2 regions of the Clostridioides sp. LIBA-7678 genome follow, and region 1 is predicted to be linked to the other one. Evidence: a T-box and tRNA genes for the amino acid it is inferred to sense, from the RefSeq annotation. Region 1 holds a T-box; the other holds one or more tRNA genes.
What was found. The T-box of region 1 lies ahead of ACTG46_RS17525 (valine--tRNA ligase). A T-box ahead of a tRNA ligase gene usually reads a tRNA of that ligase, here a tRNA-Val.
Positions count from the first base shown of each region.

Region 2: it encodes a tRNA-Val, which carries the amino acid that the T-box ahead of ACTG46_RS17525 (valine--tRNA ligase) is inferred to sense. The anticodon was not compared.

Region 1 covers NZ_CP196987.1:3,778,972-3,795,770, reverse strand. Annotated here, with positions in the region: gene phoU (phosphate signaling complex protein PhoU) at 1-423, shown strand, start outside; gene ACTG46_RS17540 (FUSC family protein) at 583-1,455, shown strand; gene ACTG46_RS17535 ([Fe-Fe] hydrogenase large subunit C-terminal domain-containing protein) at 1,539-2,975, shown strand; gene ACTG46_RS17530 (polysaccharide deacetylase family protein) at 3,023-3,850, shown strand; T-box leader at 4,161-4,422, shown strand; gene ACTG46_RS17525 (valine--tRNA ligase) at 4,499-7,165, shown strand; gene rgaR (two-component system response regulator RgaR) at 7,590-8,300, shown strand; gene ACTG46_RS17515 (AzlD domain-containing protein) at 8,560-8,883, opposite strand; gene ACTG46_RS17510 (AzlC family ABC transporter permease) at 8,873-9,589, opposite strand; gene ACTG46_RS17505 (S8 family peptidase) at 10,380-11,399, shown strand; gene ACTG46_RS17500 (bifunctional folylpolyglutamate synthase/dihydrofolate synthase) at 11,533-12,831, shown strand; gene ACTG46_RS17495 (TIGR03905 family TSCPD domain-containing protein) at 12,937-13,182, opposite strand; gene ACTG46_RS17490 (beta-propeller fold lactonase family protein) at 13,330-14,196, shown strand; gene ACTG46_RS17485 (DUF4364 family protein) at 14,200-14,736, opposite strand; gene ACTG46_RS17480 (alpha/beta-type small acid-soluble spore protein) at 14,927-15,130, opposite strand; gene ACTG46_RS17475 (polysaccharide deacetylase family protein) at 15,421-16,185, shown strand; gene prdC (proline reductase-associated electron transfer protein PrdC) at 16,575-16,799, shown strand, end outside.
Region 2 covers NZ_CP196987.1:4,162,770-4,179,568, forward strand. Annotated here, with positions in the region: gene ACTG46_RS19250 (EAL domain-containing protein) at 13-2,112, opposite strand; gene ACTG46_RS19255 (MBL fold metallo-hydrolase) at 2,125-2,922, opposite strand; gene ACTG46_RS19260 (GyrI-like domain-containing protein) at 3,060-3,524, opposite strand; gene ACTG46_RS19265 (MerR family DNA-binding transcriptional regulator) at 3,860-4,021, shown strand; gene ACTG46_RS19270 (M1 family metallopeptidase) at 4,257-5,720, opposite strand; gene ACTG46_RS19275 (DnaD domain protein) at 5,845-6,903, shown strand; gene ACTG46_RS19280 (ATP-binding protein) at 6,912-7,904, shown strand; tRNA gene ACTG46_RS19285 (tRNA-Thr) at 8,253-8,327, opposite strand; tRNA gene ACTG46_RS19290 (tRNA-Val) at 8,360-8,435, opposite strand; tRNA gene ACTG46_RS19295 (tRNA-Glu) at 8,440-8,514, opposite strand; tRNA gene ACTG46_RS19300 (tRNA-Lys) at 8,519-8,594, opposite strand; gene ACTG46_RS19305 (adenylosuccinate synthase) at 8,921-10,210, opposite strand; gene ACTG46_RS19310 (hypothetical protein) at 10,292-10,600, opposite strand; gene dnaB (replicative DNA helicase) at 10,805-12,133, opposite strand; gene rplI (50S ribosomal protein L9) at 12,152-12,601, opposite strand; gene ACTG46_RS19325 (DHH family phosphoesterase) at 12,602-14,596, opposite strand; gene ACTG46_RS19330 (YybS family protein) at 14,607-15,563, opposite strand; gene ACTG46_RS19335 (MazG-like family protein) at 15,571-15,891, opposite strand; gene rpsR (30S ribosomal protein S18) at 16,034-16,261, opposite strand; gene ACTG46_RS19345 (single-stranded DNA-binding protein) at 16,280-16,714, opposite strand; gene rpsF (30S ribosomal protein S6) at 16,751-16,799, opposite strand, start outside.

The DNA.
Region 1 (16,799 bases):
TTAAGATTTATCTATTCATTAGGAAATATATCAATAGAGTTAGAAAGAATAGGAGATTATGCAGCCAACATAGCTAGAGAAATGTTGAAAATAGGTGGAGAAGCTTATATAAAAGAGCTGATAGATATTCCTAAGATGGCAAAAGAGTGTAAGGATATGATGTCTCAGACTAGAGAAGCTTTAATCTTATTTGATGCAAGTATAGCTTATGATGTAGGAACTAAAGATGATATTGTAGATGGTTTGTATGAACAAGTACAAATTGACTGTCTAAAAATAATGCATGAAAATACGAATACTATAGACCAAGGAGTAAAACTTTTACTTATAGGAAGATACCTTGAACGAATTGGAGACCACATAACAAATGTATGTGAAAAGATAATTTTTGCAATTGAAGGTAAAATGGTAGAGATAGGATAAAAAAACTGCTTTAAAGCAGTTTTTTTTATTGTCTAAATTAAGAAGTAATTGATAAAAAAATATGATTAATGGGTAAATTTAAAAAATTGTGATATACTAGGAACATATTAAATATGAGGATGCGTATTTTATATAAGGTGCTTTTTAGGAGGTGGAACTTTGAAACTTCAAAAGATGGGTATGAGAACCATAAAGACAGGAATTAGTGTAACTTTATGTATGCTTCTTGGTGACTATTTAGTTGAGAATATGTTTTATTCTTTGGTAGCATGTATAATTTCTGTTCAAGATACAGTAAAAGGTTCTTTAAAAACAGGAATCAATAGAGTGGAAGGTACTATTTTAGGTGGTATAATAGGATTCATATTTGCCATCACTAAAGCTGGAGACCCATTTTTATGTGGTCTAGGAGTAATGTGCTCAATATATTTATGTAATCTGTTTAAAATAAAGTCAGTAGTAGTTGCTTGTGTAACCTTTCTGGCGATACATTTAGGTGTAGGTAATAATGACCCTGTATATTATTCTTTACATAGAGTATTAGATACATCTGTAGGTGTTTTATTTGGGGTACTTGTTAATTATTATGTTGCTAGACCAAATTATCTAAATAGTGTTATAGATGAATTTAAAAAGATAGAAGAACTTTCAATGTTACTTATTGAAGATAAAATACTCAGAAAAAATAATTTAGATGTAGAGAGATTTGAAGAAGAAGTAGAAAAATTAGAAGAAATATACTCAAAACTTATTGATGAGTTGGATTATAGTTTGAGTGAAACTAATATAGAAAAAATTGAGAATGCCTTAAGGATATGTAGAGAGATACATTTTCACATGCAGTCTATAGAGTTACTAGAAAATAAACTTTATTTGAAGGAGCATACATATAAATACCTTAAGAAAATATATAATGTAGATGAATTAGACTGGAATATAGATGAAGAAAAAAGTCCTGTATTCAACTATCATTTAATGAAAATAATGCTTGAAATAGAGATGTTAAAGAAATTAAATAAATTATATCAATAATAGTAAGTAAATAATAAATAAAAAATAGTATCTTTGTAAATATTAAACATATATAAGTTTAATTTACGGAGGTACTATTTTTTATGGATACTAGAAATGATAATTCTAAAATATTAGAAATATATAAGATGAAGCTTTTTGGAGAACTTGTAAAGGCAGTTTGGAATGATGATACAGAGGATATTGAAAACTTACCTGAAAAAATATTAAATGAAAACTTAAATGAAAATTTAAAAACTAATTTTGGTGAAAAATTTGATAAAGATACTATGGTAAATTTAATTAGGGTGACTATGGGATTAGATGTAACAGGAGACACAGACAAAAATTTAAAAGATACACTACATGAAGCTGTAAATTTAGATGAAGTCAAAAGACCAATAATATCTATAATATCAGATGCTTGTAAATATTGTGATGAAAATAATAAGGAAGATAAGTCATGTAAAATAAGAAGCAAGCATATTAATTGTAATGAGGAAGATGTATGTAGTGCTTGTGGTGATTGTGTATCAAGATGTAAGTTGGGTGCAATATCAGATAAGATAGAATTTATACCAATGATAAAATTGTTAAAAGACATAAAGAGTCCCGTATATGCAATAGTAGCACCAGCTTTTGTAGGTCAGTTTGGAAAAGATGTAAGCCCTGGTAAATTAAGAACTGCATTAAAAAAGATAGGCTTTGAAGATATGATAGAAGTTGCTTTGGCGGCGGATATGCTTACTGCAAAAGAAGCATATGACTATTACGAACATATGAAAAAAGATGAAGAAGGATGCTTTATAACTAGTTGTTGCTGTCCTATTTGGGTCAGCTTGATACAGAATAGTTTTCCTCAAATATTGGAGAATGTATCGCCATCTGTTTCTCCTATGATTGCTTGTGGTAGAGCTGTAAAAATTTTGAATCCAGATGCTAAAGTTGTATTCATAGGTCCTTGCATGGCGAAAAAGAAAGAAGCAATGTTAGAAGATATAAAGGATGCAGTTGATTTTGTGCTTACATTTAAAGAGTTACAAGAAATATTTGATGCATTAGAGTTAAATCCAGCGATAATGGATGAAAGTAATAGAGTAGAGGCATCCCTTTCAGGTAGAGTTTATGCTAGAACAGGAGGTGTAAGTAAAGCAGTTAAATTATCAGTTAGAAGAATTGACAAAAACATAAAATTTGAAGAAAAAGCATTTGAAGGAACAAAAGAATGTATGGACGGTTTAAAGAAAGTTTTAAATAATGAGATAGAAGCTACATTTATAGAAGGAATGGGGTGTGTAGGAGGCTGTGTGGGAGGTCCTAAGCGTATTCTAAGTGTAGAAGAAGGAACTAAAAATGTCGATGAATATAGTGAAAGTACAAATATGGAAACTCCGTTTGACAATTTAAATGTATTACAATTTTTAACTTCTTTGGGAATCAAAAGAGTAGACTCTTTAGGAGAAAAGGAAGAAGAAAAAGTTAAAAAAATATTTAGTAGAGATATAAAAAGTAATAAGAAAGAGAATAAGTATAAAAAATAATTTTTTTACTCTTAAACTTATGCTTTTATAAAAGGGAGATATGGGGGATGAAAATTAAAAATAATAAGACTGCTTTTCATGTAATTATAAGGATATTTCTTATAGCTATTTTAATTTTAACTGGAACATTATTAGAAGAAAAAATTAATAATGTTCCAGTCCAAAATATAAGCACAAAAGATGAAAATACACTAGAATTACTTTCTCAAAATAATACTTTAGGAGAAATTATGTATAAAGCATCTCAAGAGGAAACAAAAGGGCCAGGAGCTACTTCTGAAAAAGTAGCATACATAACAATAGATGATGGACCATCAAAATATACAAATGCACTTCTTGATATTTTAAAAGAAAATGATGTCAAAGCGACATTTTTCATGCTTAATCAAAATATGAAAAACCATAAGGAAGAAGTAAAAAGAGTATTAGAAGAAAAAAATTCAATAGGTTTTCATAGTGTAAGTCATGATATACATAAGCTATATAAAAGCCCAGAGGTAACCGTTGGGGAGTTTAATACATGTAATGATACTTTACAAGATATAACTGGTCAGAGCTCAAAATTAATAAGATTGCCATATGGAAGTAAGCCATATATGCCAGAAGGTTCATATAGTAAACTTATGGCAAATGATTACTTAATTTGGGATTGGAATTTGGATACACAAGATTGGAAATCTTCTACAAGTCAAATAGTTAGTAATATATTGTATTATGGAAGAAAAAGAGATGAATTGGTAGTGTTAATTCATGAGAAAGAACAAAGTTTAAATGCTCTAAATAACATTATAAGAATTTTAAAAGAGAGAGGATATACAATATTACCAATTACAGAGAATATCACACCTAAAAATTTCTGGCAAGAAAACTTATAATAAATTTAAATATTGTAAAAAATAAAGTAAATTATTTATGAAATAAAACATATAATTTATAAAATAGAATATAAAAAACACAGAATAATAAAGGGAATGTAAAGAAAATATAATTTAAAATTAAGAAAATACTGTTAAGATTTAAACAAAATAATAGTATAATTTACTATCATGATAAAATAAGTTGGAAAGATGGTATAGAAAATAACAATTATCATAAAATATAAAAAGATAATTGAGAAAATTCAGAAAAAATAAAATAAAAATAATTGACAAAAAGAATAATATTTGTATATAATAATATGTAACATTAAAGACTGAGAAGAAGAGGAGTAAGTAAATACTACTAAAAGAGAGGAAAATTCATTGGCTGTAAGATTTTCTAAGTATAAGGTTTACTGAATGTAGCTTTGGAGTTTCTAAACTGAACTGTTAGTAAGTTTAGACGGTTAGAACCGTTAAATTCTTTGAGAGTCAAAGTTGATAAAATAACATTAAGTAATATTTAGTTATATATTAATGTGTTTTAAGCTTTGGAATTAAGGTGGTAACGCGAGCTTTTCGTCCTTTTTAAAGAGGATGAAGGGCTCTTTTTTATTTCTAGAGATATTTTAAAAATTTATTTATAAAAATATAGGAGGCAAGACAATGGAAAATACGAACTTATCAAAAACTTATAATCCAAAAGATTTTGAGGCTAGGTTATATAAAAAATGGATGGACGAGGGGTATTTTAAATCTAAACCAAATCCAGATAAAAAGCCATTTACAATAATGATGCCACCACCAAACATAACAGGACAATTGCATATGGGACACGCTCTTGACCATACACTTCAAGATATATTAATTAGATGGAAGCGTATGGATGGGTATGAAGCTTTTTGGCTTCCAGGAACAGACCATGCTTCTATAGCAACTGAAGTTAAAGTTGTTGAAAGAATAAAAAAAGAAGAAGGTAAAACAAAGTATGAAATAGGTAGAGATGAATTTCTAAAGAGAGCTTGGGAATGGAAAGACGAATTTGGAGGAAAAATATCTAATCAGCTTAAGCAATTAGGAGATTCTTGCGATTGGGATAAAGAGAGATTTACTATGGATGAAGGGTGCAATGAAGCAGTTATAGAATTCTTTGTAAAATTGTATGAAAAAGGTCATATATACAGAGGAAATAGAATAATAAACTGGTGCCCAGATTGTAAAACTACTTTATCAGATGCAGAAGTTGAACATGAAGAACATGACGGAAACTTTTATCATATAAAATATCCACTGAAAGATAGTGAGGATTTCTTAGAAATAGCTACAACTAGACCTGAGACAATGATAGGAGATACTGGTATAGCAGTAAATCCAGAAGACGATAGATACAAACACTTAATAGGAAAAACAGCAATACTTCCATTAGTAGGAAGAGAACTTCCAATAGTTGCAGATAGTTATGTTGACTTAGAGTTTGGAACTGGTGCAGTTAAGATGACTCCAGCACATGACCCTAATGATTTTGAAGTAGGATTAAGACATAATCTTGAACAGTTAAATACTATGAATGAAGATGGAACTATGAATGAAGTTTGTGGAAAATATGAAGGTATGGATAGATTTGAGTGTAGAAAAGCTATCGTAGCAGACTTAAAAGAGCAAGGTTACCTAATTAACATAAAAGAGCATAATCATAATGTAGGAACTTGTTATAGATGCCATACAATAGTTGAGCCTAGATTATCAGAGCAATGGTTTGTTAAGATGGATGAACTTGCAAAACCAGCTATAGATATTCTTAAAAATGGAGAACTAGAATTTGTTCCAGAAAAATTTGATAAAACTTATTTACAATGGTTAGAAAATATAAGAGATTGGTGTATATCAAGACAATTATGGTGGGGTCATCAAATACCAGCTTATTATTGTCAAGAATGTGGAGAAATAGTAGTAGCAAAACAAATGCCTGATAAATGTCCTAAATGTGGAAGCACTCATTTTAAACAAGATGAAGATGCATTAGATACTTGGTTTAGTTCTGCACTATGGCCTTTCTCTACTCTAGGATGGCCAAATAAAACTGAAGCTTTAGACTACTATTACCCAACAAGTGTACTTGTTACAGGATATGATATAATATTCTTCTGGGTAGTTAGAATGGCTTTTGCAGGTATGTTCTGTATGAATGAGAAGCCATTTGACCATGTATTAGTTCATGGATTAGTAAGAGATTCTCAAGGTAGAAAGATGAGTAAATCTTTAGGAAATGGTATTGACCCATTAGAGATAATCGAGCAATATGGAGCTGATGCACTAAGATTTACATTAACAACTGGAAATTCCCCAGGAAATGATATGAGATTTTATATGGAAAGAGTAGAATTTGCTAGAAACTTTGCTAATAAATTGTGGAATGCATCAAGATTTGTATTTATGAATATTGATGAAGATATAATTAAAAACATAACTAGAGAAAGTGTTAAAGATAATTTAACTCTAGCAGATAAATGGATAATATCAAGAGCAAATAATATTGTAAAAGAAGCAACTAATAACATGGATAAGTTTGATTTAGGAATAGCACTTCAAAAGATATATGATTTCACTTGGTCAGAGTACTGTGACTGGTATATTGAAATGGTTAAACCTAGATTATATGGAGAAGATACAGATGCTAAGTCTGCAGCATTATACACATTGACTTATGTTCTTGAAAAGATATTAAAATTATTACATCCATATATGCCATTTATAACAGAGGAGATATACACTTACCTTCCTACTGTTGAAGGATGTATAATAGTATCTGAGTGGCCAAAATATAATGAAGAAGATAATATGGTTGAAGAAGAAGAAATGATGAATTTATTGATGGAAGGTATAAGAAGTATAAGAAATGTGAGAGCAGAAATGAATGTACCACCTTCTAAGAAAGCTAAGTTGATAATAGTACCAAGTGAAGAAAAGGTAGAAGCTATTGAACTTGGTAAAGATTATTTTATAACTTTAGCATCTGCTTCAAATGTTGAAATAGCAAAAGATAAATCTAATGTTCCAGAAGATGCAGTTGGAGTAGTTATTGATGGTGTTGAAATATTTATACCTCTTAATGAACTAGTTGACTTTGAAAAAGAAATTGAGAGATTATCTAAAGAAAAGAAAAAATTAGAGGGAGAAATAAAGAGAGTTAATGGAAAACTTGCAAACCAAGGATTCTTAGCAAAAGCTCCTGAAAGTTTAATTGAAGAAGAAAAAGCTAAAAAAGAAAAATTTGAAGAAATGATTAAATCTGTTGATGAAAGATTAACAAATTTAGAATCTAAAATAAAATAAATACTAGAGTTAATAAAAACATACAAAAAGTACGTAATCTGTACTTTTTGTATGTTTTTCTTTCTATATATACAAATATGATGTTATAATTCATTACAGATGTGTTATATTTTTATCTTATTTATGATGATATTAATCTTATATCTAAAAAATTTATGAGCAATAAAAATTTGCTATATTATGATATTTAATATAGGATGATAAAATACAGATTACGTTTGTCTTCATATATTTTTTGCACAATATATCTAGAAAAATAGATGAATTTATCATAATTTAAGTTTATGTATCAAAGATAATTACTAGAAGTAGTTTAATCGACAATTTAAGTTTGTAAAGAAATTTGAATATAAAAGTCAATGAGTACAGTTTGTAAATTGAAATAAAGTAAACTAAATGATATTTTAGATTTGGAGGTGATATTATGTTCAGGGTAGTTATATGTGATGACGAAAAAATACAAAGAAGCATACTTAAGGAATTTGCAGAAAAACTTTTGTCTGAAAGGTGTCTAAATTATCAAATACTGGAATTCTCTTGTGGAGAAGATTTAATATCTAAATACCCAGAAAAAATTGACATTATATTTTTAGATATCCAAATGAAAGATATCAATGGAATTGAGGTGGCTAAAAAGATAAGAAAGTTTGATGAAAAAGTAGAAATTATATTTACAACTGCTTTTTCAGAGTATGCCCCCCAGGGTTATGAAGTACGTGCTTATAGATATTTAGTAAAGCCTATAGAGTATAGTAACTTTGCAATGGGTGTAAATCTTTGTATTGATAACCTTCAAAGAAAGAAGGAGCGTTATATAGTTTTAAATAGTAAAAAAGGATTTAATAGAATACTTATAGATTCTATTTTATATGTTGAAACTGTAAAGAGAGATTTAGTTGTACATACATTAGGGAGAGATTATAAAGCCAATATGAGCATGAAACAAGCAGAAAAATTATTGTGTGAAAATGGATTTTTCAGATGTCATACAAGTTTTATTGTCAATTTGAGAAGGATAGAAGATCTTGGTGATAATATGATTACTATTAATGAGAAATTTATACCAATTAGTAAGTATAGACTCAAAGATTTAAAAGTAGCATTAACAAGCTTGTTATGTGATATAATGTATTAATTTTGAAAAAGGTAAATTAAAATATTTAAAAAATATTTAAAGTCATCACAGAGCTATTGATTTAAGACTGTCTTAATATAGAAAAAATTCTCTGTATTAAGACGGCCTTTATTATGATGTAAAATAGTAGCTTATAGATTCTAGGTATTGTTTCATTATGTGGAGTGCACAATTATAATAGATTAATTATTAGTGTATTATAGATAATTTCTATATGTAGTATTTTAGTTTTTTACTATGCATTAACATATATTAAATTTTACAATATGACTCCAAAAAAGCATATAGATATTGCACCTACAGCTATTGAGATAGCAATAGACTTGAATTTATAAGCTACTAATAGTACTATTATACCTGATATAATTTTGGGATTAGTTAATGACATATATAGATTATCTCCATTAAAAAAAATATCTTTTGCTATGAGTGAACTAAGTATAGCAATAGGTATAAACTTCATGATGTCTTTAATAGAATCAGGCATATCATTTTTTGAAAGTATTATCATAGGTAAAATTCTTGGAATATAAGTAACAATTGCCATACCTAAAATAACTACAAGTATGTAATTAGTATTCATGTATTTCCTCCTTCTTGCGAGTTAACTTTTGTATATAAAAGCCAAATAAAGCAGATAAAATAGATGCTATTATGATGACTAAACTACTTTTAAAGAAAGTATATAAAATTATTGATAATAGGATAGAAAGCATTGAAACTAGTATGTATACTTTACTTTTAATTTGATTAACTACTAATGTTATGAACATTGATATAAGTAGAAAGCTTGCTACAGAATCACTTATAGTGACAATTTCTCCAAGAAATGCTCCTAAGAAACAACTACCAGCCCATACTAGTATACAAAGATTGTTTAGGTATAATGCGTGTTTATCTGTCCAATTACTATAAGTATATTTTTCTAAGTTTATAGCAAATGTTTCATCTGTAACACCATGACAAAAATACATTAAAAACCTCATATTTTTATTTTTTATATGCATATGTAAGTTGGAGCTCATTAAAAAATTACGAAGATTCAATATAAATGTGGTTAGTACTATTGAAGTTATACTTCCATTTGAAGCTAGCATTGAAGCAGCCACAAACTGTGAACTACCTGCAAATACCATAAGTGACATCATTAGTATGTAAAAGGCAGATAAACCTGCTTTTTGAAGCATAATACCACAAATAAGTCCTAATGGGATATATCCTAGAAATATTGGGATTGATGTCAGAAAACTTTCCTTTAAAATTTCTTTTCTTGATATTTCTTCTTTCAAATATAATCACCTCTTTAAAATAATGAATATTTATAAAATTCTATAAATATTTGTTTCATTTTATTATATCTATTTTAATTAGTTATATCAATGTCTGAGGCAATACAGTATATATTAAAATAAGCATTTATAATTTGTAGAATTTATAGTAATGAATTTATAAATAGTTTAGTTCTATTAAAAGATTCCCTTTTATGCAATTTATTTATTGAAATATGATATAATATATAAGGGTTTAGGTATCAATTCTTAGGATAATGACTATATAAATTTTATGAGTGTGCAGAGTGCAAGTTTTTATGTGCTGATTTAAATATATATTTATTCGCTATCTTGAGTGTTTTTTTACATATTGATTCATACATTGTAGAATGTATTACAAGACAATTACATTTAAATTAATGTTCTTATAGTATATAAATAATTATTCCCATAAATAAAATTGAGGTTTATGATATTTAAGTAAAAAAGTAGAATGTGTAATTGGTGGTTAATTATAAATATATATGAATAAAGTATACAAGGGGATTGTCTAATAAGAAGGATAATCTCCTTTTTACAAATAATTCTAAATTGTGATATAAATCTAAAAATTTTATCTTATTATTTAACAATTTAATGATAATAATTGATATAATGAATATAAATTGAATATATAGTATACTTAATTTATGTTTTTAGAAGTAAATATGGCATTTAAAAGAGAAATTGTGCAACTTAAATTAAAATTTAAGATGAACTATTAACATAGATATATTAAAAACTTTTAGTAATGGAGAATATATGTGATATGAATAATAAAGTTAAGGTTGCAGTATTAGATACAGGAATAGATAAAGAACATGATTACTTAAAGGATAACTTAGTTGGAGGAATTGCTTTTGAATGTATACATGATTATATTTTTATATCAGATAAATTTGATGATGAAGATGGTCATGGAACTGCTTGTGCATCAATAATAAAGAAGGAGTATGAAGATGTAGAGCTATTTGTTATAAAAGTTTTAGGTAAAGATAGCATCGCAAATATAAAAGTTCTTGAAGAAGCATTAAAATATCTTTTAGACACAAACATAAGATTGATTAACTTAAGTTTATCAGTCATAGGAGTAGAAAGTGTCAAGGGACTATTTGAAGTTTGTTATGAATTGTTTAGAAAAGGGAAAATAATAGTATGTTCATTATCTAATGAATTTGACTTAAGTTATCCAGCAATGTTTAATAATGTTATAGGAGTGAGAGGATTTACCTTAGATGTAGATGATTCTTTTTGGTACAATAAAAAATATGATGTTCAATGTGTTATGGATAGTAATTCGTATATAAGTTGTGATATAAATAATTCTTATAGATTACCACCAAAGTGTAATAGCTATGTAGCAGCAAAATTTACTGGTAAAATAGCTAAGATATTGTCTGAAAATCCAGATATAACAATATCTGATTTAAATGATAAACTTGAACTATTAGCAATTAAAAATAATTGGGATAGTTTTGATTTAGATGAATATAGTAGAATTCCAAACTTTAAACTAGATTTGTATGACAAAGAAAATATTCTTCTTATGAAAGTCGCTGATGTTGTTAGAGATTGCTTAAATATTAAAGTTGATAATGAAAAATTATTTCAATGTAGTCTTTTTAATAAAGAGATAGGATTAGTTTATGATAATTGTTTTAGTTTGCTTCAAAAACTAGAACGGGTATTTAACATAAAATTTAATTATATGGATATATCAAAGTATGATTTAGTTTCGATATATACATTAACTGAGTTAGTAGAAATGTATAAAAACAAAAAATTATAAATAAGGAATTAGTAATTAGATTTAATGTATAAGGTATTAGATTATATGTATTCTTTGTCAGTAGATTAAAAGCAAAAAATATACTATAATTAGATAACATAAAAGAAAATGCCGATACAGGGGGAATTAGATAATGAAATATGAAGAAGCATTAGAGTACATATCACAAACCAATAAGTTTGGTATAAGATTAGGTCTAGAGAATATTGGAAAATTATTAGAATTATTGGGGAACCCACAAGAAACTTTAAATATAATACATGTAGCTGGAACTAATGGAAAAGGCTCAGTGTGTTCTTTTGTTTCTAATATACTAAGAGAGTGTGGATATAAAGTTGGTTTATATACATCTCCGTATTTAGAAACCTTTACTGAACGTATAAGAGTAAATGGAGAAAATATACCACAAGACGATGTTGCTAGGATAATTGAATTAATAAAAGAAAAAATAGATATTATGGTAGAACAAGGCTATGCATATCCAACAGAGTTCGAGGTGGTTACTGCAATGGCATTTTATTACTATTCAGAACAAAATGTGGATTTTGTTGCTTTAGAAGTTGGTTTAGGTGGAAGATATGATGCTACCAATATAATAACAAAATCACTTGTAAGTGTAATAGCATCTATAAGTTTAGACCATACAGGAATACTTGGCGACACAATAGAAAAAATAGCATATGAAAAGGCTGGGATAATAAAGGAAAATGGATTAGTACTAGTATATGACCAAACTGATGAAGCAAAAAATGTCATAAAGTCAGTTTGTAATGAGAAAAAAGCACAATATATAGAAGTTAATTTTGATGATATAAATATAAAAAAATCAGATATAGACTCTCAAATATATGACTGTACTGTAATGAAAGAAATTTACAAAGACCTTGAAATAAAATTGATAGGTGAACATCAGATAAATAATTCTATATTGGCGATGAGTGTAATAAAATATTTAAAAGATATAAACAAATTAGAAAAGATAAGTGAAGAATCTATAAGAAAAGGACTTATAAATACTAAGTGGCCAGGAAGAATAGAAAAAATAAAAGAAAATCCAATTTTTATAATAGATGGTGCGCATAATGAAGATGGAGCAAAATCTTTAGCAAAAGCACTTAATAAGAATTTTAAAGATAGAAGTTTAACCCTATTAATAGGTATGCTAGAAGATAAAGACATTGATAGTGTTTTAAATATATTATTGCCACATTTTAATAAGGTAATAACAACAACTCCTAATAATCCAAGAGCTATAAATTCAGATATATTAAAAGAAAAAGTATTAAAATATGTAGATGATGTAACATCAAAGCATGAGATAGAAGATGCAGTAAATTATACATTGGAAACATCAAATAAAGATGATGTTATAATAAGTGCAGGTTCTTTATATATGATTGGGACAGTTAGAACTTTAGTAAAGAAATCATAACTTTATAAAATAAATATATAAAAAAGAGCTATCTAAGTTAGTAGGTAGCTCTTTTTTATATAAAGTAAGTTTTTAATAATTTTTCTGATATTTATATAGTGGTGATTATATAGATTGACGTATAGCTTTAGATAGCTGGTCAGGGCAAGAAGTACCTTTTCCACCACAATCAATACCATTTAATTTATCAGCAACTTCAAGAGCATTTTGACCAATTATTAAGCTTCTAAGTCCTGATAAATTACCATTACATCCTCCTATGAACTCAGCATCAACAATCATATTATTTTCATCAACTTCAAAAACCATTTCTCTACAACAAACACCACTTGGGTTAAATGTTACTTTCATTAAAAAGACCTCCATTAAATATATTTCATTTTTTTAACATTAATAATAATACCAAATATATGCGTAATAATGCAACTATAAAGCATAATACAAGCTAATGAAATAATATATTATTGTAGTATATGTATTGTGGAGAGGAGGGGTTATGTGAAAATCTATATTTCTAACTATCTATCAAAGAGTATTAGTATAGTTGATTATTCTACACTTGAGCTAGAAAAGGAAATAGTATTAGAAGATAATATATATCCACATCATTTTTGCATAGAAAAAGAAAAAAATTTAATATACATACCTAGTTCAAGTAATGGGATACTCTATGTCTTAGATTTAAGCAATGATAAAATAATTGATACTGTTTCTATAGGAGGAAGTCTTAGTCAAGTTGTACTTAGTGATAATGAATTATTTGTAGCAAATGAAGATTCTAATAGTATATACGTATTGAATAAAAACACATTAAATCCAATAGGAATTATTGGTGTTGATAACATGCCACATGGATTTGATTTTGACAGAGAAAGTAAAAAGTTATATGTACCATGTATAAATTCAATAGTATGTATAGATACAATAAATAAAAATATACAAAAGAAAATTAATATGGACTTTAGAGCATGGCATATAGAACTTGATAAACAAAAGAAAGAAATGTATATATCAACACTTGATGGAAAGCTTATAATAATTGACGAAGTAAGTATGGATATAAAAAAGGTATTATATGAATTCTTATTACCAGTAGAAATAAGATTTAATTATAGTGGGAAAAAAGTTTATGTTGCTGATTTGGGTTATAATAATGTGAGAATTTTAGATTATACAACAAGTAGATACATTGGGAATATTGAGATAAATGGAATTCCACAGGGATTAGAAATATCTAAAGATGAAAGGTTATTATTTGTGTCAGATACACAAGAAAACTCAGTGAAAGTTTATGAAACTGCAAATAACAAATTAATAAAAGAAATCAAGGTAGGAAAAGAGCCTACAACTATAATTTGTTTGTAGGCTTTAATGTATGTCTCTTATAAGTAAGTCGATAACTTCGGCATACATATAAGATGCATTATTTTTCCAGTTGTTGCAAATAAGCTTTGCCTGTTTCTCTGATGAAACATTTAGATTTAAATCTATTAAGTTAGACTGATTTTCTATGACTCTAAGGTTGACAATAAATTCATTATCACTTTGTTTTACAAAACTAGACTTTACTTGAGTATCTGCTAGTAAATTTTCTTTATTAGAATCTATATACTTGTCTATTTTTTCTGTAACACTAGTAGGTATTCGATTAAAGAAGTATTCTAGACTTTCTACGCCTCTTTGAGTAAGAGCATAATATTCTCTGTCAGAGTCTTTATATGTAGTCAAAAACTTAGATTCCATAAGCTGAGATAAAAGCTGTTGTAATGAAAAATAATTCATCATCTCAGTCTCTAATACTACTTGAGTTATTTGAGAATTAGTTAAATCCATTTTAATTTTTTCTAATATATATAAAATTAAAAGTTTATGATACGCTAATTCTTCAGACGAGTTTTCAAACATAAATATCATCCTCCGTCAAACTATTTCTATATATAATATATTAAACTAATTCATACAAAATTAAAAGAACAATTTATATAGTATTATTAATCTTTAACAAATCATATAAAATTAATTTTACAAATAAATACAGAGAAACAGGGCTGCTAATTAGCAGCCCTGTTGATACCCAGGTGTCAAAATTTACTATCTATTTTCCAGCCATTTGTCTTTCAGCCATTTCAACTAATTTCTTAGTCATGTATCCACCAACATATCCATTTTCTCTAGCTGTTAAGTTTCCTTTGTCTATGTTTTCATAGTTAGATAAACCTATTTCGTTAGCTATTTCTAATTTCATTTGGTTTAAAGCAGCTTTTGCTTCTGGCACTACTGTTCTGTTTGAATTTGACATAGTAAATTTCCTCCTCAAATAATTAGTTTATGATGTCTAACAACACTTTTATTTATGTGATGTTAATACTAATTTCTCCAAAATAAAAATAATATATACAGAAAAATAAAGGTAAAAATGTAAAAAATATTAAAAAATTAAATAAACGGGTATTTTAGAGCGTTTAACTAGAACGATATAGATTTTGTTTTTTTACTTATTGTCTTATAAATTAAATATTACAGTACTTTTTTGAGCTAAAAAAAAATAAATTTTAAATATAGAAGAAATTATTTAAAAGGGGGAATAGTATGAAAAGAGAAGTCAAAAGAACTAAAGCTTTGATATATAGTGTTTTATTTTTTTCATTATTATTAGTATTAATATTTGCTCTTGTTTATGGAATAAAGTATATGTGTTCTAAGTCTGATAACTCAAAAATGCCTATATATAAAGTTGATACAAATGAGAAAAAAGTAGCTTTAAGTTTTGATGTTGCTTGGGGAACTAATAATATGGATGAAATTTTAAAGATTTTAGATAAACATAATATAAAAGCTACTTTTTTTCTAGTTGGTAGCTGGGTAGATGATAATCAAGATATTGTGAAGGCTATAGATGAAAAGGGACATGAAATTGGCAATCATTCAAATACCCATGCGAATTTGAAAGAAATATCAAAAGAAGACATAACAAAAGAAATAGAAACTACATCAGGAAAGATATTTAATATAACAGGGAAAAAAACAAATTTGTTTAGACCACCTTTTGGAGATGTAAACAACAAAGCTATGGACATTTGCAGTGATTTAGGTTATAAAGTAATTAAGTGGGATGTGGATTCTATAGACTGGAAAGAGCTTGGTCCAAACCATGTAATTGAAAAAGTAATAAAAGAATCTCAACCTGGCTCAATAGTTTTATTTCATGCTAATATAAATGATGTAGATAACTATTTGGACACTATAATAAGTAAGCTTAAAAAAGATGGATACAGTTTAGTAAAAATATCAGACTTATTATATAAAGATAATTACATAATTGATTCTAATGGAGTGCAGAAACTTAAGAATTAACAAGTAGTAAATGTATATTTTAAGTAAAGTTGTGGTAAATTATATAGTATATGTTAGAAAAGTGTCGATAAAAAGACGGTGTCTATTTCTTGACACTTTTTATGCATGTATGCAATATCAATAATTATAGATTAAATTGGTTGAAAAAGTGTCTAATAATTGACTTTTATAAAATGAGTTTAAATATTTGAAAGAAGTTATGGATGCTGTAAGACAGTATTTTCAAAGGGTATAAGTTTGTTTAAAAGTTGGCATAGAAATTGCTTTGTTAATAAGCGATATGTTCTATAGAAATAAACAATATGTTAAGACCTTGTAATAGAAAAATAACATTAACATTATTTGAACAGCTTATAAAAAAAATTAATATACTTAAGGGGGCGTACTAGTTGAACAAACTATATTCTATTTTATTAAAACAACACGTTGGTGGTCCAGATAAGCCAGTAGTAAGTGTTGGAGATGTAGTAAAAAAAGGAACTCTAATCGCAGAACCAGCTGGATTAGGGGCAAATATTTATGCCAGTGTTAGTGGAAAAATAAGTGAAATAAATGACCAAGCTATAGTAATCGAAGCTGATGAAGTACAAGATGATACTTTTGAACCATTAAAA
Region 2 (16,799 bases), 380 kb from region 1:
ACTCTTATAAAATTATCTCACTCTTTCTTGATTTGCATACTCTATAAACTCTTCAAAAGTTACAGCTTTGCTATAATAATATCCTTGATATATCTCACATCCTAATCCATATAGCTTATCTCTTTGACTCAAATTTTCAACATATTCAACAACTATGTCAAACTCCAAATTTTTTGAAAGATTTACAATAGACATTATAATTTCACTACTTCTTTTATTTGTAAGTATCTCTTTAACTAACGAACCATCCAATTTAACTATATCAAAATTATTATTTTGAAGATATATGAGTGAGCTATGACCCATACCAAAATCATCCATAATTAGCTTTATTCCCAAGTTATGTATCGCATTGATACGTTCTATAATTATTTGCGAACCTGATAATGCAACCTGTTCTGTAATTTCTATACCTAACATATTAGGATTTATATCATTCCTATTAATGATATTTTTTATTTGCTCTGGTAATTTAGGGTCATCAAGTTGGTCTGGAGATATATTTACAGAGAATTTAACAGGATTTCTCAATAACTTCTCACTCTTCTTTAAGTCAATACATGCTTTATCAATAATATACTCTCCAAGCTCATCTAAGAACCCTTCTTCTTTAGCCAAAATTATAACTAATGGTGGATAAATGAATCCTCCTATTGAATGTTTCCATCTAAGTAATCCTTCTGCTCCTACAACACTTCCATTATAATTGACTTGAGGTTGATAAAAAAGTTCTATCTCTCCTCTTTTCATAGCGAACTTTAAATCTGAAGCTAACATTTTTGAAATTGACCCTATTTTACCACTGTAATTTAAAAGATTTGGCTGTTCACCTGTTAACTCATACCTTTTTACTAAATTTGTTAAGTTTTCTATATTATTTTTAAACATATATGTATATCTATTTTGCGACATCTTTATAAATGGTATATAAATCATAACCCCGATACATAGATTAAACAATTGTAACATACTTCCTCTTATAGAGCCTGTAGCCATATAACCACTTAAAAATATAGGCGATGTCCATTCTACAGGAGAAACTGTACATGGAACAAACCCTATAGACATAGCTATATAACTTGTAATAGTCAAGATTATAGGCGTAATTACAAAAGGTACAAACATAATATGGTTAAAAACAATTGGTATTCCGAAAACTAACATCTCATTTATATTAAAAAGAGCTGGTATGGAAGCAATTTTAGCTAGCTTTCTTACATTTATACGTTTTTCACTAAGAAAAATCGCAATTACTAGACATAGCAAAGAACCGCATCCACCCAACAAGACCATTGTATCAAAAAAAGTCTTAGTAAAGATTTCTGTTGGCAATTGATTATTATTAACTAAATTGATATTAATTGCCATACTATTTTCAAATAAACTTTTTGCAACTGTATCTAGAACATTACTCCCATGAATTCCAAAAAACCACATAAAATGCATCAAGAAAATAAATAATAAGGCACTCATGAGATTTCTCCCCATTTTGCTAAATACATTTGAAAATAAATCGTAAAATATATCTTGAAAGTTTGAACTACCAATTAAACTTATCATTATTACTCTAAAAATAGAAAATAAAAATACTACAATTATAAATGGAACTATAGCTGAGACTACCATATTAAAGTCTGCATCTGCTCCCTCTGTATGAAACTTTACACTTGTGACAAAAGATTCTGTAAGTTTTACAAACAATACAGATGATGTCATAGCGACAATAATAGCTGTAAATAGCCACTTTGTGTTAAATACTTCTATATAATTAAGTTCATTGCCACTTGAAAACACTAAAAAAGAGCACATTGCAACTATAGGAACAAGTACTGTATACTTGCTCCCATATATTTTCCCATAACTATAACTTATTGTTAATAATATTATTAATGAAATTATTCCTAAAGTAGAGCCATTTATAAAGTTAAGAATCTTTGTGATTTCTCCATTAAATAAATTTGATAAACATTCTTGATACGCCCTTATTGGAAGATTTAAAATGACAAGAGCAGTTGAGCCAGTCATAATAGCAGGTATGGCTAAAATCATTCCTTGCTTTATAGAATATAAAATTTTATTATCTTCAACATTTTCGAAATTTCTTTTTAGCAAAGTTATTCACCTCTACTTCATTTCATAAACATTAGAAATATCATTTCGTGATAGTACATCTAGCTTCACATCTTGTCCAACTACTATATCATTTGATGCTAATACTCCTTTTGAAGTCTCATATGCCAATTCTGGAAAATTATTTTCTTTACTTAAGTGAGCTAATAATATAGATTCTGTACCTTCATTAATCAGCTCAACACAGAAATTAGCGGCATCTTCATTAGATAAATGTCCAGTGTTTGACATTACTCTTTTCTTTAAAGCATATGTATATGAACCCATCATAAGCATATTAGGGTCATAATTTGATTCTAATACTACTAACTTAGATTTATATAGATGTTTTTTTATATTTTGAGTTATACATCCTATATCAGTAGCTATAGATATCTTTTCATCACTCTCTGTATAGAAATTATATCCAACTGGGTCAGATGCATCATGTTCTATTGAAAAAGGTCTCACTATAATATCTCCTAGTGAATAAGTTTTATCATTTTCAAAAACTTTCATATTTTTATCTTTGACATCTCCTAACTTATCCTTCATAGAACACCATGTCTTTATATTAGCAAATATTGGTATATCAAACTTTCTTGATAATATACCTGCCCCTTTTATGTGGTCAACATGTTCATGTGTTATAAATATTCCTTTTAATTTATCTGCATCTACATCAATGTCTTTAAGACCTGTAGTTATTCTCTTTCCACTTAACCCTGCATCTACTAGTATATTAGTATTTTTATACCCTATATAATGGCAGTTTCCACTACTGCCACTTCCAACTGAACAATACTTTAGCATTCCTTCACCTCTTTTTCTGCCTTATAAATTATATTATACCAAAAAAACAGGAGTTGTCTCGAAATTGATTTTTTCCAATCAAATTTTAAGTTCAACTCCTGTTTTAAATTTTCATGTTTTATTTTTGATACTTCATATTAACGAATAGGCAACATCATTTTAGTCAATAGTTCATTTGTTGGGCGATTTGGTGTATTTAAGTATTGATAATAAATTTCTCCAATCATTTCATAGGGGCTACTCTGTACCCATGCAAACAATTCTTCTAATGTAGGGTCTTGCAAAATATAATCACCTTGGTCAATTGCAGTAACTATCTTTTGTGCAGGTATTTCTATACCCTGAATATCATCTACGCCTTCCATCTTAGTTGCAGTAGGAAAGCCTATTTCAATATTTAAGTTTTCTAAGTCCATATTGTGAAAGCAGACAATAGGTGCTCCTGCTACAAAAGTATTTTTACTTTTTATATAGTCCATGATTTTGGCATATCCTTCAGCAGAAAACTCTTGAAATTCAACCATGAAGTTAATTGTTTTCTTTATTACTAAAGCATAATATGCACTCTGTTCGACCACAGTAATATCTGTTATTCTTGACATTTCATTTCCTCCAATAAGTTTATTTTATATTTATAGTTAACATGATATCATCTAGCATATATTGTGGCTTGTCCTACAATGCTCTTTTCAAGCCCCAAAGTAATATTTATTAAATTGCATAAGCATATTTGAATACTATATACAATGTTTTCAATATGCAAACCATAAAGCAAGTTACTTTAAAAAGATATTATAAATTGCTAGGAATATTAACTCTATATTCCATAAGACATTATATATAAATAGTTTATTATATAGCTATCTTTAATACGTTATAATTTTCCTAACATTCCAGTGCAGAGGATAGTTTACAATTAAAATCAAAGGAGGTAATTATGTATAGAATAAGTCAGTTTTCTAAAATATCTGGTTTGACTGTAAAAGCTCTACGTTATTACGATAAAGAAGATATTTTAGAACCATCATTTAGAAATGAAGAAAATCAGTATAGATACTATGATGATGAAAAAAATTTGGGAATAGTACAAGTCATATAAACTCTGCTAAATAAAAAACTATTGTTGTAGCTATAAGGTAAATATGCACTCAAATAAAGTATAATGATATAATACTTATTTTGAAATAACAATTAGACATGATACTTTTCTTTTTTTAAGAACAATTATCCTGTAGACTAGAGGTTCTTAAGAACTTCCATTTCTATTTTTCTGTTCTTTACATAAAAAAGGAAATGCTCCAAATTCTTATTTTGAAACATTCCCTATACAAAATTTACTTGTATTCACTTATAATCTTATTTATATCTATCCCTTTATTGCTCCATATCTCCACAAAAGCCCTTCCATTAGCATTTTTATGTTTATATTTATTATAGTATTCATTTAAAGTCTCAAAGAATACTTTATCACCAACTTCTTTTCTCACTTCATTAAACGCTATTGCACCTTTTGTATAAACATTCAAGCTATATTCAGTAGAATTTTTATACTCATTTGCTGGTTTAAATATATTCTCACTCAAATAACTCTTTGTCTGTATCTCCATAGTTTTTAGAAGTTTATTTGCCATCTCTTTACCGTATTTTTGCTCAAAATACACTATTGTAGAATATTCAGTAAGTGCTTCATCTAACCAAGGTTCACTTATTTCATCATTTCCAATAGCAGAATACCACCATTGATGTGCTGTCTCATGGGCAATAACATATTCAAGTAGAAATTCATTTTTCTCATTATATAAGCTTTGGTCTATCATAACGAGCATAGGATATTCCATTCCACCTATAAAAAAGTCACTCGCTACGACAGAGTATTCTTTATATGGATATTTCCCAAATAATTCACTAAATATATCAATTGAATCTTTTGCCACTTCAGTTGCTTTTTTAGAAAGTTTTTTATTTAAATTGTATGTATTAATTGCTATTCCTTTTGAATCTACCTTAGTTACATCAAATTTACTACTTAATATAAATGCAAAATCCCTAACACTTTCAGCTTCTATTTCATATAGCATCTTTTTATTGTCATGCTTGTCATTAATAAGTTTTCCTGTGTGAGCAATCTTATACTTATTTGGAATTAATAGTTTCACATGAAAATCGCTAGTCTCACTATAGAATGGGTCACCAATTGTTTCATAACTCTTTAGATTCCAACCTCTTTCATCATTAACACAAGCTATAGGAAACCAGTTAGTAACGTTTATAGTATTTTCCCCATATCCAAATCTTCCAACTGAATTTGGTATTTTTACATTATATTTTATATCTAATGAAATTCTTTCATTCGGTTTTAATTCTTTCCCTAATTCTATTTCTAATATATCATTTTTATCCCCTTTAATCTTATACTCCATTTTACTATTCCTATTTAATATATTCTTTATATCTATGTACCCTTCATTGAACCCATTAGGATAAGCTTTTGTCATTTCCTCTTTTTCAAAAGGAGCAAACTCTTTTTTTGAAAAAGCATTTGGATATATATGAAAATATATTTTATCCATGTTTGATTTTGTATTATTTATGTACTCAACATTCTGATTACACATTAGTCTCTTCGTTTCATCATCAAATATAACATCCATATTATATTGATTTATCTTTGAATTAGCTTTTTCTTTATACGTTTCTAAACTGTCATCCTTTTCTATAAAGCAACCTATTATTAATACCATAAATAAAATTGCTACTGATAATGTTCTTCTTACTTTTTGGTTGAATTTTATAACCAAAATATCTCCTCCCTTTCAAAATGAATCTTTCTAGAAAATATTTACATGCTAATCTTGCGACCTTTTATTTGTTTACAGACAAATATAATATAAAAAATGATATAATTTAATCTGAGGTGATAAAATGTTTTTCAAAGAAAGCAATGAAATAGATTTAGGTGAAATCACTATTCCCAATATCTTTATAGATATATTTATGCCAATGGCGGACGGGTTATACGTAAAAGTTTATCTTTTAGGCTATAGACAAGCATGTGATATTACTTCTAATCCTAAGTTCGACAATAATTCAATAGCCAAAAACCTAAATATACCTTTGTCTGATGTGTTATCTGCTTGGAAATTTTGGGAGGAAAAGAAGATTATAAAAATACATGACAATGGAGAATATGATAATTTTAATTATTCAATAGAATTTTTAGATTTAAAAAATTTCTATATTGAGAATATATTAGGTAATAATTCATCTGTAAAATCTAATACAGACCAAGTTGTATCTACTTCTGAAAATCCAAGTATTAGAAAAATGTTCAATTCCATAAATAAAATAGTTGGCCGCTATCTCGACCCAAGTGAAAAGATAAGTATCATGGATATAATGAATAAATACAATATGAGTCCTGATATGATACTTTGTGCTTATGAATATGTAAAAGATAAAACTGGTACATCAAAACCAGTTAAATACATTGAGGGTATTATCAGGAATTGGTATGATTCAAATTTATATACACCAAAAGATGTTGAAGATAGCTTTTTAGTTAGAAGTGAAAGATATATTTTATACAAAACTATTTTCAATGAATTAGGATTTTCAAGACAACCATCAAAGTCAGAAAAAGAACTTATGGACACTTGGTTTGATAAATTTGGTATGGATATGGACTTAATAATAAATGCTTGCTCTAAATCTAAAAATATTTCAAACCCAAGTATATCTTATATAAATGGTATAATTAAAAATTGGAATGAAAAAAATATAAAAAATTTAAATGATTTAAAGCAAAAAGAGGAAGAACGTATAGTTAAGGAGAATATTAATAAGAAGCAGATTAATACTACTCAAAACAACAATACTTACAAGAAAACTAAGTTTCATAATTTCAATGAGACATTCACTCAGTATACATCTGATGAACTCGATGAGATTATTAAAAAAAGTCAAAAAGAAAAGTTTAAGTAGGTGATTAAATGAATGAAGATAAAATAAGAAAAATACTTGCTAAATATGATAAGAGAAGAGATAATAGCGAACTCTTATTAGAACATAGAAAAAATGAGGTATATAATAGAATTCCTGAAATAAAATCTATAGATGATGAGATTTCTAAAATAGGCCTTAGTCTAGCTAAAATAGTACTTTTAAATCCTAAGTCTAAAGATGAGATTGTAAATAAATCTAAAAATACTATAGAATCTTTAAAAGTAAAGAAGGAGGAACTTTTAGCTGAGAATAATATCCCTCTTGATTACTTAGAAATAAAGTTTCAATGTACTTCTTGTAAAGATAAAGGTTTTTTACCTAATGGGGAAAAATGCTCTTGCCTTAAACAAGAAATTGTAAATGAAGCTTATAAAATGTCTAATTTAGACAGGATTTTAAGTCAGGAAAATTTTTCGAATTTTAACTTGAATATATTTTCTCCTAAGAAAGGCTCTGATGGAGAAATATCTCCTAGAGAAAATATGCTAAATAATTTAAGTGTCTGCGAAAATTTTGTTCATGATTTCAAGGAAGATAATGATGAAAATCTACTGTTTTATGGTTCTACTGGACTGGGAAAAACATATATGTGCAATTGTATTGCAAAGGAATTATTGGACAAAGGAAATGTTGTAATTTATCAAACTTCTTTTAGAATATTAGATATTCTTGAAGACTATAAATTTAGAAGAGACACAAATAATCCGATAAGTGAAGATAATTATAAAAACTTGTTTGATTGTGATTTATTAATAATAGATGACCTTGGTACTGAACTTAATAACTCTTTTACTAGTGGAGAAATCTTCAACATTGTAAACACAAGACTTGTTACTGGTAAAAAAATTATTATCTCAACCAACTTAACACCATCCCAAATAGGAAATACTTATACTCAAAGAACTCTTTCTAGAATTTTAGACAAATTTAGGATTTTAGAATTTACTGGTGATGATTTGAGATGGGAAAGATTTAAATAAAGTAGCCCTTAAAAAACATTTTTTTATTTTTAAATAGAGAGGTAAGACAAACTTGCTTCTCTGTTTAAAACTTATACTAAAGAAACTACTCTCTCTACTATAAGTACATTTCTAAAGTATCTTTAATACATCTAATTCTTTATATTACTTATAATTTATCAATATTGTAAACTTAGCAGATTATATAATACTATTCTAAAAATACTCTAAATTTTAATCTTATAAATTATATCATTACAAATAACTTAATACTTTATTGTAATTAAATTTAATTTTTCAATCAAAAAAAGATACTTAAAAGTATCCTGTAACGTAGAAAATTATATTAATTTGAATTTATGTACTTTGTGGAGCTGGTGATAGGAATCGAACCTACAACCTGCTGATTACAAGTCAGCTGCTCTACCGTTGAGCCACACCAGCATATAATCTAGTATTTATCTCTAATTCAAAAATGGTGGGACTAACAGGGCTCGAACCTGTGACCCCCTGCTTGTAAGGCAGGTGCTCTCCCAGCTGAGCTATAGTCCCATACTGGTGACTCGTAGGGGAATTGAACCCCTGTTACCGCCGTGAAAGGGCGGTGTCTTAACCTCTTGACCAACGAGCCATTTTGGTGATCTATCCGCGACTCGAACGCGGGACACCCTGATTAAAAGTCAGGTGCTCTACCGACTGAGCTAATAGACCACATTTTTTTCGACTTTTTTCGTCGTTTCTTTCACTCACAAGTTATATTATAACTGCTGTACAATTTTTAGTCAATAGTTTTTTTATTTTTTTAGCATATAATTAGAATCCTCTTGAACTACTTATTTTCAACAAGCATTTTGAATAAAATATATAATTAGAATACAGAAATTCAACTTTAATTACACATAGAACATACATAAATAATTTTAACTGAATAAAGACTTAATACAAATCTAACACAAAAGAGTATCTCTAATAACTATAATCATTATCTTGAGATACTCTTTCCTTATTATTCACAATTTAAATTGTTTAATAAAATATTAAGCAAATATATTTTTTCTTATTATTGTTTGAGCTCTATTAGGCCCAACAGAAACCATGTCTACACTTACTCCGACCAACTCTTCTATTTTAGCTATATATTTCTTTGCATTTTCTGGAAGATTATCAAAATTATCTACTTGAGTTATATCTTCATTCCATCCATCTAATTCTTCATATATAGGTTCACATTTTGCTAAGTCGTCTAATGATGCAGGGAAATCTGTTATTATTTTATCACCCATCTTATAAGATGTACAAACTTTTATCTTATCAAATCCAGTTAAAACATCTAGTAACATAAATGAGATACTAGTTAAACCATTAACCCTAGCTGCATACTTAACTATAACTGCATCAAACCATCCACATCTTCTTGGTCTACCAGTAGTTACTCCAAATTCATGACCTTGCTCTCTTATTTTGTCACCAGTTTCATTTATTTGTTCTGTAACAAATGGACCTTCTCCAACTCTTGTAGTATATGCTTTTACTATCCCAACAACATCTTTTATCATGTTTGGTCCTATACCTGCACCGATTGCAAATCCACCAGATGTTGGGTGAGAAGATGTAACAAATGGGTATGTTCCTAAATCTAAATCCAATAAAGTACCTTGTGCTCCTTCAAATAATACTTTTTTACCTGCTCTCACTGCATCATATACAATAACTGATGTATCTGCAACGTATTTTCTTATTTGTTCTGCATATCCGATATATTCATTATATATTGTTTCAAAATCAAATAATTCTTCTTTTCCATATATATTCTTAACTATTTCATTTTTAGCATCTATCTGAGCTTTTAATTTTATAGCAAATTTGTCCTTGTCCATTAAATCACAGATTCTTATTCCAGATCTCTCTGTTTTATCCATATAGCAAGGTCCAATACCTTTTTTTGTTGTACCTATCTTTAAATCGCCTCTGGCTTCTTCTGACAATGCATCTAGTTCTTTATGATATGGGAATATGACATGGGCTCTATCACTTATTTTTATATTTTCTGTATTTATATTATCCGCTTTAAACATTTCCAATTCTTCTAAAAATCCTTTAGGGTCAAATACTATACCATTTCCTATTATATTCACTGTTTTTGAATTTAATACTCCAGATGGAATTAAATGTAGTGCATACTTCTTACCTTCTACAACTAATGTATGTCCTGCATTATTTCCACCTTGTCCTCTTACTACTACATCTGCTTGAGTAGCAAGATAATCTATAACTTTACCTTTACCTTCATCTCCCCATTGAGAACCAACAATTGCAACTGTTTTCATGTAATTCACCTCTATATTTTATATACTCTCGAACGCTTTACTTATTTATTCTATCAAACATTCGTATTTTTTTCAACTTTTTTAGCGTTCTCCAATATTTAACAGATATTTTTCTATTTTTGAAAATTCATCTTTCTCTATGATTTCTTTTTCATAGTTTATAACTTTTTCCATAAATTTATCCACATCTAGAAGTTTTTCTAACTTACATATGTTAGTTATATTTCCAAAGTTTGTGTTAGTCATATTTATATAATATTGACTATCCACAATACTAGCATAGACAACAATTGATTCCTTTAGGTTATTATCAATTACTCTAAATAAGTTTATTTCATCAAGTACTTTAATTATATTGGGATATATACACGTTAAGCTTATTTTCTCCATATTATTCCTCCTAATAATTAATATTTATACACAGATAAAGCAAGCTAAAAGCTTGCTTTATCTACTTATTCACACTTATCAACAGGCTATCTGTGGATACTGTGGATAATTTTTTAGCTATATTTCAAGGTTTAGACATATTTAGTGACATGTATCCACATTTTTCCTGTAGAAAGAAAGGATGTTCTGTGGATATTCATTAGATTATAGGTCTCTCAACTTATCCCCAAATCGTTGAACTTCACCAAGCCAAACTAGTTCTACAGAACCAGTTTCACCATGTCTATTTTTTGCTATTATTACTTCTCCTATATTTTTACTCTCAGAATCAGCATGATAATATTCATCCCTATATAAAAACATGACTATATCTGCATCCTGTTCTATCGCTCCAGATTCTCTTAAGTCAGATAACATTGGTCTATGGTCTGCTCTTTGTTCTGGTGCACGTGATAACTGAGATAATGCCACAACAGGACAGTTTAATTCTTTTGCTAGTATCTTTAGTGACCTTGATATTTTAGATATTTCTTGTTGTCTGCTTTCGTTATTACCTTCTCCTTCCATAAGTTGAAGATAATCAATAAGCACTAAATCTAGACCTTTTTCTATCTTTAACTTTCTACACTTTGACCTTAATTCTGATATTTTTATACCAGGAGTATCATCTATGTGTATTTTCGCATCTGACAACACTGCCATAGCATCTATAATTCTAGGCCAGTCATTATCATTAAGTGTTCCAGTCTTTATCTTTTTTAATTCTACACTAGACTGTGAAGATAACATACGTTGTACTAATTGTTCTTTAGACATCTCTAGACTAAACACAGCTACAGACGCATCACCTTTTAAGGCGGCATTTTGTACTAAGTTTAAAGAAAACGCAGTTTTACCCATTGCTGGTCTGGCTGCAATTAATATTAAATCGGTCCTTTGAAGACCATTTATTTTTTTATTTAAATCTTTAAAACCAGTAGTTATGCCAGTTACATCACTCTTATTAGTGTATAATTTTTCTATCATATCATAGGCGTCCATCAAAACTAAGTTTATAGATTTAAAATCATCACTAGTTTTCTCCTGTGATATATCAAATATGCTCTTTTCAGCTTGTTCTAAAACATCTTCAATTTTAGTTGCTCCACTATATCCTAGATTTATTATTTCATTAGAAGCTTTTATAAGCTTTCTAAGCACAGACTTCTCTTTTACTATGTCAGCATAGTATTTTACATTTGAAGTCGTAGGTACTATAGTAGAAAGACTTGTAATATAACTGATTCCTCCAATATCATTAAGATGCCCTTGTTTTCTTAGTTCTTCTGTCAGTGTTATCAAGTCTATAGGCTCACCTTTATTACTTAAAGTTATCATACATTCATATATTATTTTGTGAGCCTCTTTATAGAAATCATCAGGCTTTATAGTTTCTGTAACTGTTATTATAGCATCTTTATCTAGAAGTATAGAACCCAATATTGATTGTTCTGATTCTACACTATGAGGAGGAATTCTCGTCATATCTTCCATCTTTATCACCTCTAGTTATTACTGTTTTTCTTTTACATCTACTCTTATTTTAGTAGTTACTTTTTGATGTATTTTTATTTCTACAAATGTTGAACCTAGAGTTCTTATTGGTTCATCTAATAATATTTTTCTTTTATCTACATCTATATCTTTTTGTTTCTTTAATTGCTCAGCAATCTCTTTAGCAGTTATTGAACCAAAAAGTCTTCCACCTTCTCCTGCTTTTGAGTATATTTCTATATTGATTTCTTCCATTTGTTTCCCTAATAAAACAGCTTCTTCATATTCTTTTTTCGCTTTTATCTCTTTAGACTTATTCTTTTCATTTAACTCTTTTATTGCTACATTATCTGCTTGCACAGCCATCTTTTTAGGAAATAAGAAATTTCTTGCATATCCATCACTTACTTCTTTCATTTCCCCTTTTTTACCAGTTCCTTTTACATCTTTTAATAATATAACTTTCATCTATTCTTCCTCCTCCAAATACTCCTCTATTATTTTATTTACCATCTTATAAGCTTCTTTTAGAGAAACATCTTTTAACTGTGCTCCAGCTATATCTATATGTCCCCCGCCTCCTAATTTCTCCATAAGCACATGTACATTTATTTGTCCTAAAGACCTCGCACTTATAAATATCGTATCATCTTTTTCACCTAATACAAAGGAAGCTTCTACTTCTTTTATGTTTAATAACTCATCAGCAGTTTGAGCTATTATAACATTTATACTATCTATCTCTGTACTTGAATATGCTAAGCATATTCTATTGTTAATTATTTTAGTACTTTGAATTATTTCAGCTTTTATTATGAAATCTTTCACATCAGAATTGAAGAATTTTTTGACCTCAATAGTATCTGCTCCAACTTTTCTAAGATAAGAAGCAGCTTCAAAAGTCCTAACACCTGTTTTGAATGCAAAGTTTTTAGTATCTAGACTTATTCCTGCTAAAAGACCTTCAGCTGTTAGTTTATTTATTGTTACATCTTCATCCATATATTGAACTAATTCTGTAACCATTTCACAGGTTGAAGATACATATATCTCATGGAATAAAAGTACTGCATCATTTATGAATTCCACACCTCTTCTATGATGGTCTATTACCACTATCTTCTCTGATAGCTTTAATAGCTCTTCACATTCGGTATAATTAGGTCTATGAGTATCAACTACCACGACCAACGTGTTTTTAGTACAGTTGTCAATAGCATCTTCTTTTCCAATAAATAGTTTCTTATAATAATTATTTTCATTTATTTTATTTATAAATATTTCTATAGATTCATTTACCGATTGTAAAACTATGTTTGCTGTTTTGTTACAGGATTTACATATGTCATAAACTCCAACTGCAGCTCCCATAGCATCCATATCTGGATATTTATGTCCCATTATATAAACTTGGTCACTTTGTTGTATAACCTCTCTTAAGGCATGACCTATCAATCTAGATTTTACTTTGGTTTTCTTTTCTACAGCTTTAGATTTTCCTCCATAAAATACAAATTTATCTTTTGTTTTTACAACGGCTTGGTCCCCACCTCTACCAAGTGCTAAATCAAGTGCACCTGTAGCAAGTTTTAGGTTCTCATTTAATGTATCTCCATCTATACCAATTCCTATACTTATAGTAACAGGAAGATTATTTCCATAATCAATATGTCTTATTGTATCTAAAATAGAGAACTTCTCAGTTTCTAATTTCTTTAACTCTTTTTTATGCATTACCAAGAAGAATTTATCTTTTGAAGTTCTTCTCAATGCACCATTTGAGTTTAATTCTAAAGCAGAAAGTATTTTTTCTACTTCAACATTAATTAAAGCTCTCTTGTCTTCTGCTGCACTTTTTAATACTTCATCATATCCATCTACTTGTATTAGCATCATTGCATTTTTTTCGTCATCATAATCTTGTTTTACTTTTAAATATTCTGTCTTGTCTATCCAGTATAATATCATCAAATATTTAGGATTCTTTTCTTGATCATTTTTTATAACATTATAAATTATTGTATATTCTTTTTCTTTGTAGTTTATTTCTGTGTACATCTCTTTATTTTCATTCAATACTTTTCTTAAATTAAGATTTTTAACTATCTCTTCTATATTTTTATCAAGTAAATCTTTTTGACCAATCATATCATAAAACTTTCCATTATACCACGATATATTTCCATCAAACTCCAAGATACACAGTGGTATTGGAAGATTTATTATGGCTTTCTTGGTTGTTTCATCTATGTCTAAAGATAAATTTTGAATATACTCTGTCCATTCATGACGTCTAATATTAGTTGTTCTCCAATTGTGAAAAACCATATATACAAAAATACAGAAAAATAAACACCCTACATACAAGTTGTAATAAAGCAAAATTATACTAGAAATACCAATAACAATTATATATAAATTTATTTCTGGCATATTTAATTTAAAGGTTTGTTTATTACTCATTTCTATCCTCCTAAGTGGATTTATAACTTCTCACCTTTCTAAAGTCAATTATACTATCTACCATACCAACAAAAGATATTCCCATAAATCCAAATAAACATAAAATTATCCCTGAAAGAAACATAATTTTATTTGGTCCCTGTCTTATCCATTTCTTTAAAAAATAAATACAAACTGCTATACCTTGAATTACAAACATTAAATTAAAAACTAGCTGTAAATTAGTCATTATTAATTCTGTATATAGTTTTGAACCAATAATTTGAATAAATAAGACTAACAAATAAAGTAAGAAAGTTGTGAGTATAGCATTTCCTGGTAAATAAAAATCTGCAAATTTAGGAAATCTTATATCCATCTTTGTAATTCTTTTGATAAAAAATACACTTAAATAATATGTTACAAATGCTGATAATAACCCTTGTAAAAATAGCATCATTGGTAACATGTTTGTAAAATAGCTTACAATCTCATCTGGCTTCATCTTCTCAAATATTTTAAGTTCAGTTGCTGAAAAACTATTCTTTTGGATGTTTACAATTTCTGCTATCATCTTAGAAACTTCATCTAATAAATTTACATTTAAAAATGTTTTTAATACAAAGAAATATACAAGCATTGAAAGTACAAATATTATTGTTCCACCATATATGGGTTCAAATTTATTGCTATCTTCTTGTTCAAAACTTCTCTTTAACATCTTTCCTATTGCTATACCTGGTAAAGAATACATTATACATATATTTAATGCATAAGAAATGTCTGCAAATAGAATTAGTACGCAAAATGTAATCAAAATAGATATAAAAGAATACCTTCTATCAGTAATAGCACCTATAATTACATATGGAACAGCTGCTAATATACTAAACATTCCTAGCATTGGAATATAGGCTATTACTAAAGCGATTATTACAGCTAAAACTATTATATGCATTGCTTTAGATAGTCTAATTTTATTATTCAATTTAATATCACTCCCTATTATCCATATGTTTTTTTAAATTAGATAAATCTCCATACCATCTTTCAACACTATGTTCTTCATCTATACCAATTTTTATTTTTTCTTTGACTTTATAATCCACATCTCTAAAACTAATTCCTAATCTCTTTGCTAAGAGATATGTTATCATTATTATATTTGCTAGAGTATCTTGAATTGCTTCATCTAAAGGTTTTACCCCTTTAAATAATAAGTTAAACAAATCACTTATACTCATTAATATTTCTGTTTTCATCCATTCTATTATCTTTATGTTTCTCGTTATTTCAGAACCTTTATCTATTTTCACGTTTACAACCCTCCTTAATATATAATATTATATCATAAATAATAATATATTTAAGTATATAAACAAAAAAACGAGCTTTATAGCTCGCTTCATTTAGATATATAAATACCTATAATAAAAAATGAGCACAAGGCTCATTTTTTTAGTCTAATGTATATGGTAAAAGTGCTATATTTCTCGCTCTTTTTATAGCAACTGTTAATTCTCTTTGATGCTTAGCACAAGTTCCAGATATTCTTCTTGGTAATATCTTTCCTCTTTCAGTTATATACTTTTGTAATCTTTGAGTACTTTTGTAATCTATTTTAGCGTTTTTGTCAGCACAGAATTGACAAACTCTTTTTTTCTTACGTCTTTTTTTATTCATCATGACTTTTTTCCCTCCTTTTTAAAATGGTATATCGTCATCATCTATAGCTTGGAAACCTTGTGGGTCTAGACCTTGAGGTTCAAAGCTTGGCTCAAAAGCTGGAGCACTTTCTCTATATGAATTTTCCGATTTATTCTTACTATCCAAAGCTTGTACTGATCTAGTACTTACTTTTGTAAAAGTTCTCTTTTCACCTGATTGTGTCTGATAATTGTCTACTCTTATAGATCCTTGCAATGCAACTAATCTACCTTTAGTTATGTAGTTAGCACAAAATTCAGCAGATTTACCCATTACTTCAACAGGTATAAAATCAGTTTCTTTAGATCCATCTTTTTTTACATAGTCTCTATCAATGGCTATTGTAAAGGATGCCACTGGTGTTCCTGTACCTGGGATGTATCTTAATTCAGGGTCTTTAGTTAATCTTCCCACTAATACAACTTGATTCATAAAAACACCACCTATTTTTTATAATAAAACCAGTTATTAAGCAACAACTATCATGTGTCTTATTACGTTTTCATTTATCTTTAAG